DNA from 2 places in the Serratia sp. K1WW1 genome. Region 1 is predicted to be linked to the other one. Evidence: riboswitches for the same ligand, from Rfam matches in the RefSeq annotation. Region 1 holds a riboswitch; the other holds the start of a gene.
The links. Region 1 has a riboswitch for manganese ahead of mntP (manganese efflux pump MntP). Riboswitches for the same ligand answer to the same signal wherever they lie in the genome.
Positions count from the first base shown of each region.

Region 2: linked by a shared signal. The riboswitch ahead of ACX9GU_RS13825 (sodium:calcium antiporter) and the one ahead of mntP (manganese efflux pump MntP) in region 1 are both predicted to bind manganese.

Region 1 is NZ_CM147697.1:2,421,860-2,429,332, forward strand. It holds gene ACX9GU_RS10935 (DUF2627 domain-containing protein) at 631-747, shown strand; gene cspE (transcription antiterminator/RNA stability regulator CspE) at 789-998, shown strand; gene pgeF (peptidoglycan editing factor PgeF) at 1,064-1,777, opposite strand; gene rlmA (23S rRNA (guanine(745)-N(1))-methyltransferase) at 1,923-2,738, shown strand; gene mntP (manganese efflux pump MntP) at 3,126-3,692, opposite strand; yybP-ykoY riboswitch at 3,703-3,883, opposite strand; gene ACX9GU_RS10960 (DUF986 family protein) at 4,102-4,560, opposite strand; gene ACX9GU_RS10965 (PTS mannose transporter subunit IID) at 4,616-5,458, opposite strand; gene ACX9GU_RS10970 (PTS mannose/fructose/sorbose transporter subunit IIC) at 5,474-6,274, opposite strand; gene manX (PTS mannose transporter subunit IIAB) at 6,330-7,301, opposite strand.
Region 2 is NZ_CM147697.1:3,049,384-3,056,856, forward strand. It holds gene ACX9GU_RS13805 (ATP-binding protein) at 1-202, shown strand, start outside; gene ACX9GU_RS13810 (DUF5682 family protein) at 215-2,599, shown strand; gene ACX9GU_RS13815 (VWA domain-containing protein) at 2,599-3,723, shown strand; gene ACX9GU_RS13820 (SWIM zinc finger family protein) at 3,720-5,774, shown strand; yybP-ykoY riboswitch at 5,808-5,904, shown strand; gene ACX9GU_RS13825 (sodium:calcium antiporter) at 6,067-7,083, shown strand; gene ACX9GU_RS13830 (heavy metal translocating P-type ATPase) at 7,227-7,473, shown strand, end outside.

The DNA.
Region 1 (7,473 bases):
GCCTTGGCGATTTCGTTAATCTTCGGCGGAAATAGCCGCTGAGTGGGTAGGTGGTATTTTTATTATTTTTTTTATCCTTACTAACTTAGCTACGGATATAAACCCGCAGGGCGGGGTGGCTATTTCGTCCACTTGCACATTCTTGGTGCAAAATTTGGCTCGCTGCATGATTATGCACTGGCCTGTGTGAGCGTTTTGGCCCGAGTGAACGGTTCTGTTGCGGGGGCCCAAAGCATAACTATCCTGCTATGACAGGCTTTGCTAGCCAAAGGTCGGATCAGTTGGTCGTTTGGCCCCTGAACATCGATATTCAATAGTTGCATATAAAATTCCATAAAGATTCAAATTTTTTTACGTTCTTTGGCCTGCCTGCGGCTTATATGTGGTCAAAATCGCTCGCTGCCGAGTTGAAAGAATTGTTAAAACTGAGGCGCCACGCGGAGTACAGCGCGGCTTCTTTACAAAGCAGAAAATAGCCAAGGCTTCAACCTCTTTTGCCCTATTTAAGCTATTCTTGCGGCTGACCGTTTCAAATATGTGCGACACGTCCATGAGTGATTAAAAATGGCTTGCCAACGATTCCAGAGTATGTGATAACGCACTTGGGTAAAACGAGGTACAGTTCTGTATATGTGTGGCATTTTCAGTAAAGAAGTTCTGAGTAAAGACGTTAGCGTTGAATACCGCTTCTCTGCCGATCCTTATCTTAGTGCCTCAAGCAGTAACGACTCTAGTTTGTCTATGTAACGCCTACGGGCGGTTTAAACAATCCAAAGGAAATACTCAAGATGGCAAAGATCAAAGGTCAAGTTAAGTGGTTCAACGAGTCTAAAGGTTTCGGTTTCATCACCCCGGCTGACGGCAGCAAAGACGTGTTCGTACACTTCTCTGCAATCCAGGGTAACGGCTTCAAAACCCTGGCTGAAGGCCAGAACGTTGAGTTCGAAATTCAAGATGGCCAGAAAGGCCCATCTGCAGTAAACGTTACTGCAATCTAATCAGCGTCAGCTGAACAAAAAACCCGCCTTAGTGCGGGTTTTTTCGTTTCTGGCGTCGATGAATATCACCCTGTGATGATGATGCCGGAATACTGATTGCGGCCTTTAATCCCCGGATGGTTGGGATCTTGTGCGCGGCGATGGCTGTTGCGGCGATAGCTGGTGTATTTAAAGCGCTGGGGCTGCCGTGGGTCGCTGTTGAGCGTGCAGATGGTGCAAGAGCCTGCGTGATCGACCGCGGCGAATCCCAGGGCTTTGAGCTTGTTTACGGCGATGGCGGCCAGATCCAGATGGCGGTGGGTCGGGCTGATCAGCTCTGCTGGCAAGGGCAGCGCCTGCTGAAACTTTTCGACCAGCTCCTGGTTAACCTGATAGCAGCAAGCGCCCGCAGCGGGGCCGATGGAGGCCACCCAATTGGCGGTATCGTCATCCTGGCCGATGCGTTTGGCCATCTGCTCCAGAATGCCATCCAGCAGGCCGCGCCAGCCCGCATGTACCGCAGCAATGGCGCTACCGTCTTTACGGCTGAAAATCACCGGCAGGCAGTCTGCGGTTAATACGCTGATCAGGATCCCTGGCTCACGGGTAAAGAAGCCATCGGCCTCACCGCATTGCTGGCCCGCCTGATGGATATCGACTATGCGAGTACCGTGTACCTGTTTTTTCTCAGGCAGCGTATTGCGAAAGGGCTGTAACGGCGTTGGCAGCAGGGCACCTTTATTGCCAAAGCCATGAGCGATGCCAGGAACGCCGCTGAGCAGCGGGGAATAGTCGGTCATAGAACGTCTTTGCCTGTGGCTGAGAGGAGATATCCAGTGTAGCCAGCTTTTGGATTACTTGGCTAGTGGCAGATGGGCATCCGCCTTGCATCGTACACCAGCCTTCTTTAGACTACCTGCGCCATCTCTCTTCGGGATCTCATCCATGTCTTATCAGTGCCCCCTGTGCTTCCAACCGCTTGATTTCGCAAACCAACAGTGGCGTTGCGAAAATAACCATCAATTCGACCGTGCCAAAGAAGGGTACGTCAACTTAATGCCGGTGCAACACAAGCGTTCTAAACAGCCGGGTGACAGTGCCGAGATGATGCAGGCCCGCCGCGCATTTCTTGACGGCGGCTACTACCAGCCGTTGCAACAGCGGGTGGCCGAGCTGTTAGCCAGCTCCTTGCCTATTGAGCCGCAGACACTGCTGGATATTGGCTGTGGTGAAGGCTATTACACGGCCGCCGTGGCGGCACGCTTGTCTCAGGAACGGACCGTAATGGTGTATGGCCTGGATGTTGCCAAGGTGGCTATCCGCTCGGCGGCCAAACGCTACCCGGCGGTCTCTTTCTGTGTGGCTTCCAGCCATCGCCTGCCGTTTGCTGACGCGTCGCTCGATGCTGTGTTACGTATCTATGCCCCCTGTAAAGCCGAGGAATTGGCGCGGGTAGTCAAGCCGGGTGGGGTGGTTGTGACAGTGTCACCGGGGCCTCGGCACCTTTATCAGCTAAAACAGCAGGTTTATCAGGAGGTTCAATTGCATGCGGAGCATGATGAGCAGCTTGAGGGCTTTAGCTGTGAATTGGCCGAGCCATTGGCGTATCCGATGGCGCTGCCGGGTGAGCAGGCTGCCAATCTGTTGCAGATGACGCCGTTTGCCTGGCGCGCTTCACCGGAGGTGCAGCAAGGTTTGCTCGACATGGCCACCTTTGCCTGCGAGACGGATTTCGCCATCCGCTTGTACCGCCGGGGCTGAGTGGCATCAATGTTAACCTTCCCCTCACCCCAACCCTCTCCCACAGGGAGAGGGAGCTGATAGCCCCTGCTTTTTTGGAGGTAAAGAGATCACCTGAGCAACTCGAACACCCATCTTATCCAAGGTGAGGGAGCTGCCTGGAGTAGGTAATTGGCCCGTGTAGCTTCGGAAAGTAGGGAGTAAAAGCAAGAAAGTTAAGGTATTACGCCGAAAGATCAACGAACTCGATCGGCTCTTTGGGGAGAGGTAATTGGCCCGTGTAGCTTCGGAAACTAGGGTGTAAAAGCAAGAAAGTTGGGATATTACGCAGAAAGATCAACGAACTCGATCGGTTCCCTCTCCTTGGGGAGAGGGTTAGGGTGAGGGAGTCTTCTTCGCAGCCAAGGATTAAGCCAGGTAGCCCAAGTGTTCCAGCAGGATATTAAAGCCAATCCCGATCAGCACCACGCCGCCAAGAATTTCTGCGCGCTTGCCCAGCAGCGGGCCGATAAACCGGCCAACCATCATCCCCAGCGTCGCCATGATCATGGTTGCCATACCTATCGCCATCGCGGTATGCAGGATATTAACCTGCAGGAATGCCAGGCCCACACCGATGGCCATCGCATCCAGACTGGTGGCAATGGCCGTAGCGACCAGCACCCAGAAGCCATGACGATTGACTTTCTCTTCTTCCGGCTTGTTTTTCACCCCTTCAACGATCATGCGTGCGCCAAGGATAAACAGCAGGCTAAAGGCGACCCAGTGGTCCCACTCCATGATGTATTGGCTGGCAAACAGCCCGATACCCCAGCCGATAAGCGGGGTAATGGCTTCAATGATGCCAAAGATCAGACCGGTACGGATAGCTTCGCGAAAACGCGGTTGATGCAGAGTGGCACCTTTGCCGATCGACGCGGCAAACGCGTCCATAGACATGCCAAAAGCCAGGATAAGAGTTGCGGAAAGGTTCATTGAAATAGTCTCGGCCGGGTGGCTCCATATACACGTAACCCACCCCCAACCATACGACGGAGTTACGTGCCTATGGTCTCGCCAACCTACCTGGCTGCCCGCACCACGTTTCGCTGACGAAACGAGTATGTTGATACGGGCGTTTCTGGTTATGACTCCCCAGAAACCGGCTACTCCCCAATGACGGCGCAACCATACCATAATATTTTTGCTGCGGACAACGTTTAATTTCACCGGGGTATTGGGTGAAATTGAGACTTATTTTCATTAGCGTGTTTGTTGAGGGAAGTAATGGCGATAGTTGCATCAATGGTGTGGAAATAATAAGCAGAAAAAACACCAGCCATGCTGATTAATTACCCAAACAAAGCACTGTTAATTAATCAGTATGGGGAGGGTGGTTTTTAACTCATTTATTTTCAAGGAAAAAATGATAGATTTTTTCCAGGTCATCCAAGTGCGTCACCTGGATTAATAACCGGCGCTGTTCTAAGTCGATAACCAGAATGCCGTCTTCGGATAAATTCATGGCTTTGATGCGTCGATAGTCAATAAACGCATTTGCATAGAAGAAGCCCGTAGTTTTAAACAACATTTTGGGCTTGCGGATATAGGAGATATATACCGCCATCAACGCCAGGGAAATTAGCAGGTAGGTAGTTATCGGCGCTCCCTGCTCGACCAGGTTGCGGTAGATCAGGATGGCGATCAGACCGACGAAGATCAGGCAGTCCAGGCGGTTACCCCGCTTGAGCTGCACCTTTAACAGCGTTTTTCCTTTCAGCAGGTTCATGCCGAACTCGTCATACAGCGCATACGCCAGCATCAGCAGAATAAAAATCAGTATTACGCCATCGGTCAGCGACATCTCACCACTCCATAAATAAAAAAACCGGGGGTTGCCCCCCGGCCATCAATTGCTATTACAGACCTAACAGACCAATCCAGTAACCGAAGATACCGATGGCGAAGAAGCCGATAATGATCCACAGCGCGTTGACCTTCTTGCGCAGTAGCCACATACAGCCGAAGGTCAGCAGTAGCGGTACCAAGCCAGGCATCAACTGGTCAAGGATGGTTTGTACCGTGGTGACGTGGGTTTGCCCGGTCTGGTCGGTAATTTTTGACACCACCAGCGGGATATTCACGTGCGTCCACTTGTTAACCAGGGCCCCCATGACAAACAGGCCGAGGATGGACGCCCCTTCCGTCAGTTTTTGCAGGAAACCACCGCCCATATCGCTAACGATATCGACCCCTTTTTGATAACCGTAGGCGACACCGTAGTAACGAACCAACAGGCGTACCAGGTTAAACATCACGAAGAACAACAGCGGGCCGAGCAGGCTGCCACTCATGGCAATACCGGCACCCAATGCGGCAAATACCGGGCGAACGGTACCCCAGAATATCGGGTCACCGACGCCGGCCAGTGGCCCCATCAAACCTACTTTGATGCCGTTGATGGCCGCATCGTCGATCGGTGCGCCGTTGGCACGCTGTTCTTCCATCGCCATGGTAACGCCAAGTATTGGCGCTGCGACGAACGGTTGCGTATTGAAGAACTCAAGATGGCGTTTGATTGCCTGCTTGCGTTCGTCGTTGTTGTCCGGATACAGGCGACGGATCACCGGTACCATGGAGAAACAAAAACCTAGCGCCTGCATACGTTCGAAGTTCCATGAACCCTGGAACAGGTTGGAGCGTACGAATACGCCTCGAATATCGGCAGGTGTCAGTTTCTTTTGAGTCGTTGTATCAACCATTTCTTTCACCTATTCCTAGTCCAATTCGTTATCGAGGTCGTTGGCACCGGCAGGGTTGGCCTGAACCACCTGAGACTTGTTGTATTTAGGGCTGAGCTGGATGTAGAGCACCGCCATCACCACACCGATCACACCGAGTGCGACCAGGTTAAAGTTGGTGAAGGCTGCGGTAACGAAGCCCAGGTAGAAGAATGGCATCAGATAACCGGCACGCATCATGTTGATGACCATCGCGTAACCGACTACCACGATCATGCCACCGGCGATGTTTAGACCGCCTGTGACCACTTCCGGAATTGAGTTAAGCAGGGCATGGACGCCAGCTGTGCCGACAGAGACCGCCACGATCACCGCAGGAATAGCGACACGCATTGCCTGAACCAACAGGGCCGCGATGTGGATCACGGTAATACCGTTCAGGTTACCCCGTTCTGCCGCTTTGTCCGCCGCATGCTGGAAGGCCACGGTGATGGTACGTACGATAATGGTCAGTACCTGGCCTGCTGCTGCCAGTGGGATCGCCAGGGCAATACCGGCACCGATGTTTTGCCCACCGGCGATAACCAGAATGGTGGAAATAATCGACGCTAACGCCGCATCGGGTGCAACCGCAGCCCCGATGTTCATCCAACCCAGTGCGATCATTTCCAGCGTACCGCCGATGATGATACCGGTTTTGATGTCACCGAGAACGAAGCCAATCAGCGTACAGGCCACTAACGGGCGGTGGAATTGAAACTCATCCAGGACGGAACCCATCCCGGCGATACAGGCAACGATAAATATCAGTACAATCTGAAGAGTGGTGATCTCCATTGCACTTCTCCTATATGACCAAACAGCTCTGAGTAAAAAATTAACGACGTTGTCGTTAATTGAGTTTGTTAATCAGGTCCATCATTTTTAGCTGACTGTCGGAAGAGACCTTACGGACTTCAAGTTCAATCCCGCGTTCGTTTAACTTCTTAAACGCCTCGATGTCTTTCTCATCGACGGACACCGCGTTATTCACCTGGGTTTTGCCCTGGCGGAACGCCATACCACCGATATTCACCGATGTGATATTCACCCCTTCCTCAACCAGACGCCAAACGTCGGTTGGGTTGGTGAACAGCAGCATCACGCGCTCACCCGCATATTTCGGGTTGTTCCAGACGCGGATCGCCTTTGCCACGTCAACAACGTGAGCGGTAACGCCTGGGGGAGCAACCTGAGTCAGCAAGGTTTTACGGACGTGGTCGGCGGCCACTTCATCACTGACTACGATGATGCGGCTGACGTTGGTCTCTTTGGTCCAGCGGGTAGCAACCTGGCCGTGGATCAGACGATCGTCAATACGCGCCAGGCAGATTTTCATATGGTCATTGGGGCCGAGAGGCGCTTGGGGCGCAGCGGCTTTTGGAGCAGGGGCACTTTGTGGCGCGACGGGCTTAACACTCTCTTCCACCGGTTTCTTCAGCGCTTTCACGCCTTCACGGCCGGTTTCCAACGCCAGCGCGACCAGTTCGTCAAAGCTTGGGTTGTCATCACGGGCCATGAATGTTTCCACCAGCATGGGAATGTTAACCCCGGTGATAACCTCATAGTGTGGTTTGTCTACTGCGATACGGCTGGCCGCGTTAAACGGGCTGCCGCCCCAGGTATCAACCAGAAACAGGACGCCATCGCTGGTATCGAGCTCACTGATTTTCCCATTGTATTTCTCAATTAACGTTTCAGCATTCTCACCGGGAACGAAATCTATGTAGGCGACGTTGGCTTGCTCACCCAATAGCATTTCTGCTGTTTTCAGCAGTTGTTCCGCTGCAGTCCCGTGTGTGCCGATGATAATAGCTATTGCCACTCGCTACCTCCTCGTTGAACTTAAGGCACGGATCGTGTCTTGACTCATCACCATCCTGGCAGTCACTTCCGCGGTTCAGATACGTTGGTTCAAATACATTATGGTAGAAAAAAAGAAACTCACACTTAACATTTATCACGCAGTTTCAAAAACCTGTGGCCGTTAATTCCCG
Region 2 (7,473 bases), 630 kb from region 1:
CCATGCGGTGGGAGTGCGGGCGTGGTTTCTTGAACAGCGTAGCGGTGAGCCTGCCGATCTGGTGGAGTGTATCGCCGGGACGGTGGTCAAAGACAATGCGGACGATCGGGCAAAACTCAGGCGCTATTTTGAGCAGAAGGTCGCGAAAAAGCCCGGCAACCACTGGCGAGCCTATTACCAAGCCAGACACCGTTTGCCTTAAAGGCGCTGCGTAATGAATAAATCACCGGAAATCATCGGTATTCGCCACCATAGCCCGGCCTGTGCCCGGCTGGTAGCGGCGAGAATTAACACGCTAAAACCGCGCTACGTGCTGATAGAAGGGCCGATGGACTTCAACTCCCGGCTTGATGAGCTGTTTTTGCCCCATAAGCTGCCGCTGGCTATCTATAGCTATGGCGTGCCGCAACAGCCTGGGCAGGGCGTGCGCAGAGGTTCCTGGTCACCGTTTGCCGAGCATTCTCCAGAGTGGCAGGCTCTGCAACAAGCGCGGGCGAACAAGGCTGAAATACGCTTTATGGATCTGCCGGCCTGGCATGCTGCGTTTGCCGATATTGCCAACCGCTACGCCGATTTAGCCGATGCCGAACAGCAGCAACGGGCAGAGGATTTCGAACAGGCACTGAGCCTGGAGCTGGGCATTCAGGGGCGCGATGCGCTTTGGGATCGGTTATTTGAAGATCAGTGCGATGTGCAGGAGTTGGAGCAACGTCTAAGCCACTATTTCGAACGGTTACGCGGAGATGTTCCCGGCTCGCAGGGCAACCAGGATCGTGAAGCCATGATGGCCCGTTGGATCCGCTGGGCCATGGATCAACAGGACGGGGCCGTGTTAGTGGTGTGTGGCGGCTATCATGCACCCGCCTTGATGAAGCTGTGGCAAAGCCTCCCCAGTGAAGATCATGAGCCTGAACTGCCCGCTATAAGCCAATGTTTTGACGATTGGCAAGGCGACACTCAATACACCACCGGCTCTTATTTGGTGCCGTACAGCTATAAGCGGCTGGATGCTTTTACCGGCTATGCTTCCGGCATGCCGTCACCGGCGTTCCAGCAGTGGGTGTGGGAGTTTGGCTTGGAGCAGGCCGGGCTATACGCTTTCCAACGCATACTTGAACGGCTGCGCAAGCTTAACCTACCGGCGTCGACCGCCGATATGGGCGCGGTTTTTCTACGGGTTCAGGCACTTGCGCGGCTGCGCGGCCACCAGTTGCCGTTACGCAATGACTGGCTGGATGCCATGGCCGGTTCGCTGGTGAAAGAGGCGATGGATGTCCCGCTGCCGTGGACCTATCGCGGTCCTTTACGGCCAGGAACCGAGCCCATCCTGGTACAAATGATGGCGGTATTGGCCGGGGAGTCTCACGGTAAATTGGCGGCCAATACGCCACGTCCGCCGCTGTTGATTTCGCTGGAGCTCGAACTTGAACGGTTGGCGATTACGATCCCCTCGGAGGTCAAACTCGACCTGCTTAAACCTGAAGATCGCCAGCGCAGCAGAGCCCTACATCAGTTATCGCTATTGGCGATCCCGGGCATCCACTGCCTGAAGGGCGTAGGGCAAGCCATGTCGGGTGAAATGAGCGAACACTGGCAGCTTCGTGCGCCGCTTGAGCAGGTTGCTGCGCTGATTGAGGCGGCCTCCTACGGTGCTACGCTTGCCGATGCCGCACTGGCCAAGCTGGAAGAAGCCTTGCTGGAGCTGCACGGTAGCCAGGGGATGGTGGTGGCGCTGGTTAAATTACTGAATCAGGCGGCGTTGGCCGGGCTGGCGGATTTCAGCAGCCGGGTAGTAGAACAGCTCACTGCGGCTGTGAGCCAGGAAGGGAGCTTTGAGGACCTCGGCTTCGCGCTGGAAGCGGCCCACACGCTGTATCGCCACGGTGAAAGCGTAGGGATGCAAGGATCAGCGATCTTGTTGACGGTGATCCAGATAACCTTCGACCGCGCACTATGGCTATGTGAAAGCTATGGCAGCGTGAACCCCGCCGACAGTCATCGGCACATTGCGGCATTTCAGGCGATCCGCTTGGTGACGCGGGATCTGCTCGCGCTGCCTGATGCCGACCGCAATACGTTATTTCCCGCGCTGGAAGCCGATCGCGCGCTCACCGTTTGGCAAAGAAAAGCCGCGTCTACCGATGCCGATCCGTTAAGCCGTGGTGCGGCATTGGGCGCATTACTCAGCCTGAATGACACCCAGCCTGATACCACATCACCGATCGCACAACCACTAGCGCTGCTGGCCACCCTGGCAGCCAATAAAATGGGCGATGCGCTCAGCGGATTGATTGCGTTGGCGCGCCACCAGTTGACCCAGGATTTAACCTTTGTTGACGGCCTGAACCAGTTGGTTACCGCACTGGACGACGAAGACTTCCTGCTGGCCTTACCCGCGATGCGTGGGGCATTTGCCTGGCTGCCACCAAGGGAGCGCGGTGAGTTTGCCCGCCAGATACTTGAGCTGCATCAGGCGGGGCATTTGCCGGTTTCGTCGTTAAATCGCGAAATTACTGCCGCAACGCCGCAAGAGATTGCTGCAATGCAACAGGCCGAAAAGCGGGCACTGGAAATCCTTGGCCAATGGGGGCTGGTGTAATGGCAAATCAATTAACTCCAGAGTTACAGCGTTGGCGCTTGCTGTTAGGCGAAGCCGCCGAAGCCTCGCTGGGTGAATTAGACGATCACTATCGCTCAGTTGATAGCGCCCTGGAATGGCTGTATGGCCGGGATCCGGAACGTTTGGCCCGCGGTGAGCGCGGAGCCAGCCTGGGTAAGTCCAACCTGACTACGCCTGAGTGGATTAATGAAATTCATCAGCTGTTCCCGAAAGAAGTGATCGAACGGCTGGAGGTGGACGCGGTTGAGCGCTACGGCATTGACGATGTGGTCACCAATCTTGACGTGCTGGAACGTATTGAACCCTCGGAAGCGTTACTGAAAGCGGTGTTACATACCAAACACTTGATGAACCCGCAGGTGTTGGCCGCCGCACGCCGATTGGTGGCGGAAGTGGTACGGCGGATCATGGAACGCCTGGCGCGTGACGTACGTCAGTCGTTTTCCGGCAGCCGCGACCGGCGCCGTCCCTCGCAGGTCAAGGTGGCGCGTAACTTTGATTTTAAACGCACCGTTGCCGAAAACCTGCACCGCTGGAGTCCGCAGCACGGCAAGCTGTTTATCGAAACCCCAGCGTTTATGAGCCGCGTTAAACGCCATAGTGAACGTTGGGACATCATCCTGCTGGTAGACCAGAGTGGCTCGATGGTGGATTCTGTGATCCATGCCGCAGTGATGGCAGCCTGCCTGTGGAATTTACCGGGCATGCAAACCCGGCTGGTCGCCTTTGATACCGCCGTGGTGGACTTGACCGCAGACGTCAGCGATCCGGTCGAACTACTGATGAAGGTGCAGCTAGGTGGCGGCACCGATATTGCCAAAGCGGTGGGCTATGCCCAGTCCTGCATCACCAATCCCCAGCGTACGATCGTGGTGGTGCTGAGCGATTTCTTTGAGGGCGGCAGCGAAAGCGAGCTGATACGGCGGGTGCGCACCTGCATTCAGGCCGGAGCCAAAGTGCTGGGGCTGGCAGCGTTAGATCATCAGGCCAACCCACAATACGATCGTGATATGGCTAACCGACTGGTCGCGGTCGGCGCGCAGATTGGCGCCATGACGCCCGGCGAACTGGCGGCCTGGCTGGCTGAAAAGGTACAAGGATGACTAAACGTTCCGATTTACTCGAACTCACGCCGGAAGCCCTGATGGTGTTAAGCAACGCGGGCTTCGTCAAGCGCGCGCAGAAAGAGGTCGCCGAAGGAAAACTGCCTGAACTGACAGAGCGTGACGACGGCTGTATTGAGGCCAAGTTCGGCGACGGTAACCAAGTCACTTTTCCGCCTGGCAAAACCTTGCGGGATGCGACCTGTAGCTGCCCGGCCAGCAGCATCTGCCGCCATCGGGTCACGCTGGTCCTGGCCTATCAGGCGTTACATGCTACTGGAGTGCCCCCAGAAGCTGACGATGCTCAGCCGCAAGAACCTGCACCGGGTTGGTCACCGGTCAGATTTAGTGAACAGCTTAGTGATGTCCCGCTCTCGGTCATTAGCCGGGCTAAAAAGCTGATCCAGGGCAGCATAGTGGTGCAATTGAGCAAAGGCAGCGGGGCGCAAGCGACTCCTTCTGCGCGTTTACCGATGTGTGACGTGCGATTTTTCTCCCGCAACAGCCTGGCCCATGCACGCTGTGACTGTATTCAAGAGACGATTTGCGAACATATTGTGATGGCGGTCTGGGGTTTTGAACAGGCCGAGATCAGCCAGCCAGACTTTGAGCAGTTAACGCTGCAAATCCGTTTGCCCGACGGTGAACAGGCGCAGGCAAACGCCTTATTCGACCAGTCAGAAGCGGTGCTATTACAAACGTCATTGGATAAATTGCTGCTCAAACTGTGGTCGGACGGCAGCAGCCAGCCAGAGACGGCCATCAAACCGCTGATGGCGGAAGTGAGTCGCCATGCCCAGCAGCTTCAGTGGCGCTGGGTTAGCGAAAGCCTGGCGGATATTCAGCAAGAGATGGCCGATCAGCATAATCGTTCAAGCCGCTATCATCCGGTCGAATTTTTGCAGCGCATCAGCGGGCTTTCGGCCCGGTTAGTCGCGGCCAGGTGCATGGATCAACAGGCGCAGCAGCAGAACTTACCACGCCTTCCTGCGGCTGAAATTCTTGGCCTGGGCGTCAAAGGTGAGATCCAACTGGAACATCTGAAACTGGTATCACTCGGCGCGCGTTATTGGGCCGACGAGCAGCAGGAAGGGGTGGATCTGATCTACACCGACCCGGACTCCCAAGCGCTGATGGTCATTGAACGTCAGTGGCCTAAAAATAGCGATCCACAAGACGTGGCGACGCCGATAGGCAGCCGCAGGATTGCCGGCCACCCGGTAAAAAAACTGGCGGCCTGCCAGGTGATCACCAATGCCGCCAAGCGCCGGGCAAACGGGGCGTTAGACATTGCCAGCGGTAAGCAATATACCAGCGTGTTGCCGCTCTCTGCCCGTGCGTGGGAGCTGTTGGGGGAACCGCTCAGGCAGCCTGATGCGGCAGCGTTGAAACGTCATCTCCAGCTGGCATTGCCGGACTTTGTACGCCCCAGACAGCCGATCGAACAGTTGCATATCTTACCGGTTAGCGAAGTGCTCGACTGGTGCTGGGACCCGGCATTACAGTGCTTGCAGATTGATATCTTAAGCGGAGAGGATCGTGATGATAATTTTGTGACAGTGTCACTAGATTACGATAGTGCCGCCCCTCAGGCTATCGAGGTATTGGCCAGGGCAATGCTCACGCCAGCAACCCCGCCACGGTTGATTTCAGGCAGGGTGAAGATCGAGTCAGGCAAGCTGTTTATCGAGCCGTTGGCCGTAGCCAGTGACACCCAGATATTCTCGCTGTGTGCCGATGAGGCTGAACCTTTCCCGATGGAGCGCCAGGCCGATCTGCAACAGCGTTCAGGTATGCAGCAAGCGTTGGCAGACACCGAAACGTTGCTGGCTCAGTGGTTACAGCAGGGGATCCGGCATCAAGGGGGGCGTGGAATTGAACGGGTGGAAATGTTGGCCGAGGCGCTAAATGGTCATGGCCTGGTGCAGTTGTCTGCATGGTTAAACGAGTTACCCGAGCGTATTCGCTCCAATAACCACACAGAATTAGTCCAGCGGTTGATGATGATTTATCAAACGCTGCGCCTGGTGAAAGACAGGCAGAGTAATTGACTTTGACAGCGCCATGACAGTTCGACTAAGCTTGCCCCACTCATTTGGGGAGTAGCCTTCCTTCATCATGAAGGAGGATGTGTCAACATACTCAGCAAGTTGCTGTGGCACATCCGTCGATCAGATTGGCGAGACCATAGGGGTAATATTTCTTTTGGATTGGACGAGGAATATTACACCATGGTTTGCAACGTCCAGTCGGTATTTCCATAATGACCCTTTTTTCTGCTTTAATTTCACATAGCCTCGGCCAAAAAACTGCCCAAAAGCCTTACGAATTGAGGGCTAAAGGATGACGCTGTCATTTTTCCAGCTCGCGATATCCTTAATCATCATATTGATTGCCTCTGAAATTTTCACCAATGCCCTGGAACACCTTGGCGAAAGGTTGAAGATCTCTGAAGGGGTAACCGGTTCGCTTTTTGCCGCTATTGGCACCGCCTTACCGGAAACCATGGTACCCATTTTGGCTCTGGTTGCCGGCACGTCGGCGGCTAATGTTAACGAAGAGATTGGCGTGGGGGCGATATTGGGCGCGCCGCTGATGCTGTCTACGCTGTCGATCTTTTTGATGGCGCTGGCCGTGGTAAGACGGCGGGGCATTAACGGGTCTATCACCCCAGAGCCCACCGGGTTTATACGGGATACGCATTACTTCCTGCTGGCTTTTGTGTTAGCCGCAATCGCCTTGTTCATTCCTGTGGAGATGAAGATCGCCAGAATGGGCGTCAGCGTTTTGTTAGTCTTGCTTTATGTCACCTATATTGTAAAAACCTTACACGCGTCGAAAAAATTAGTGGCTGAAGGCAATGGAACCGCGGCAGATAACGTCATGTTCTTATCCCGAGTGGGGTTGCCCACCACGCTATTTACCATCATCCTGCAAACCATAATGGGTTTGGGCGTATTGGTGGCGGGGGCTTTAGGTTTTATAGACGGTGTGGCCGCAGTATCGGAAAAGCTTGGCATCTCGGTGTTGCTGCTGTCATTGATTATCATTCCTATCGCTACCGAATTGCCAGAGAAGGTGAACAGCATTCTATGGATACGCAAAGGGAAGGATACTCTGGCATTAGGCAATATTACCGGCGCAATGGTTTTCCAAGGCACCATATTACCCGCCATCGGGATATTATTGACGCCATGGCAACCCCGGCATGAAGTGTTGATTGGGGTGTTTATTACGCTTTCATCGGCATATTGGCTATGGATCAATGCCAGAAACAAAAAGCTGAAAGTGTGGATGTTATTTATTAATGGGGCTTTCTATTTCGCTTATATTATCGCCTCAATCTCATTTAGCGGCTAAATAATTACCGTCCCTGCAATCCGATGTAGGTCAAAGCGATAACCCTACTCACTCCCCCACAGAACTGATTGCTAACAGGCCTTGACCTTCCCCTGGTGGGAAGGTTTAAGCTTTTGTTACCGATACTTCCCAGGAGTAGAACCATGGCTTCCGCTTCCGTCCCATCAGGTTCCAATCAAGCGGCTCGTCTGAGCCTGCCGGTCGAAGGAATGACCTGTGCATCGTGCGTTGGCCGTGTCGAACGCGCACTAAAAGCCGTTCCCGGCGTGCAAACGGCCACGGTCAATCTTGCCACCGAGCGGGCAGATGTCACCTTTAGCGGCGTGGCCGATCCACAAGCGGCCGTTAGTGCCATCGAGAGCGCCGGCTACGCCGTCCGTGAAGAGACTA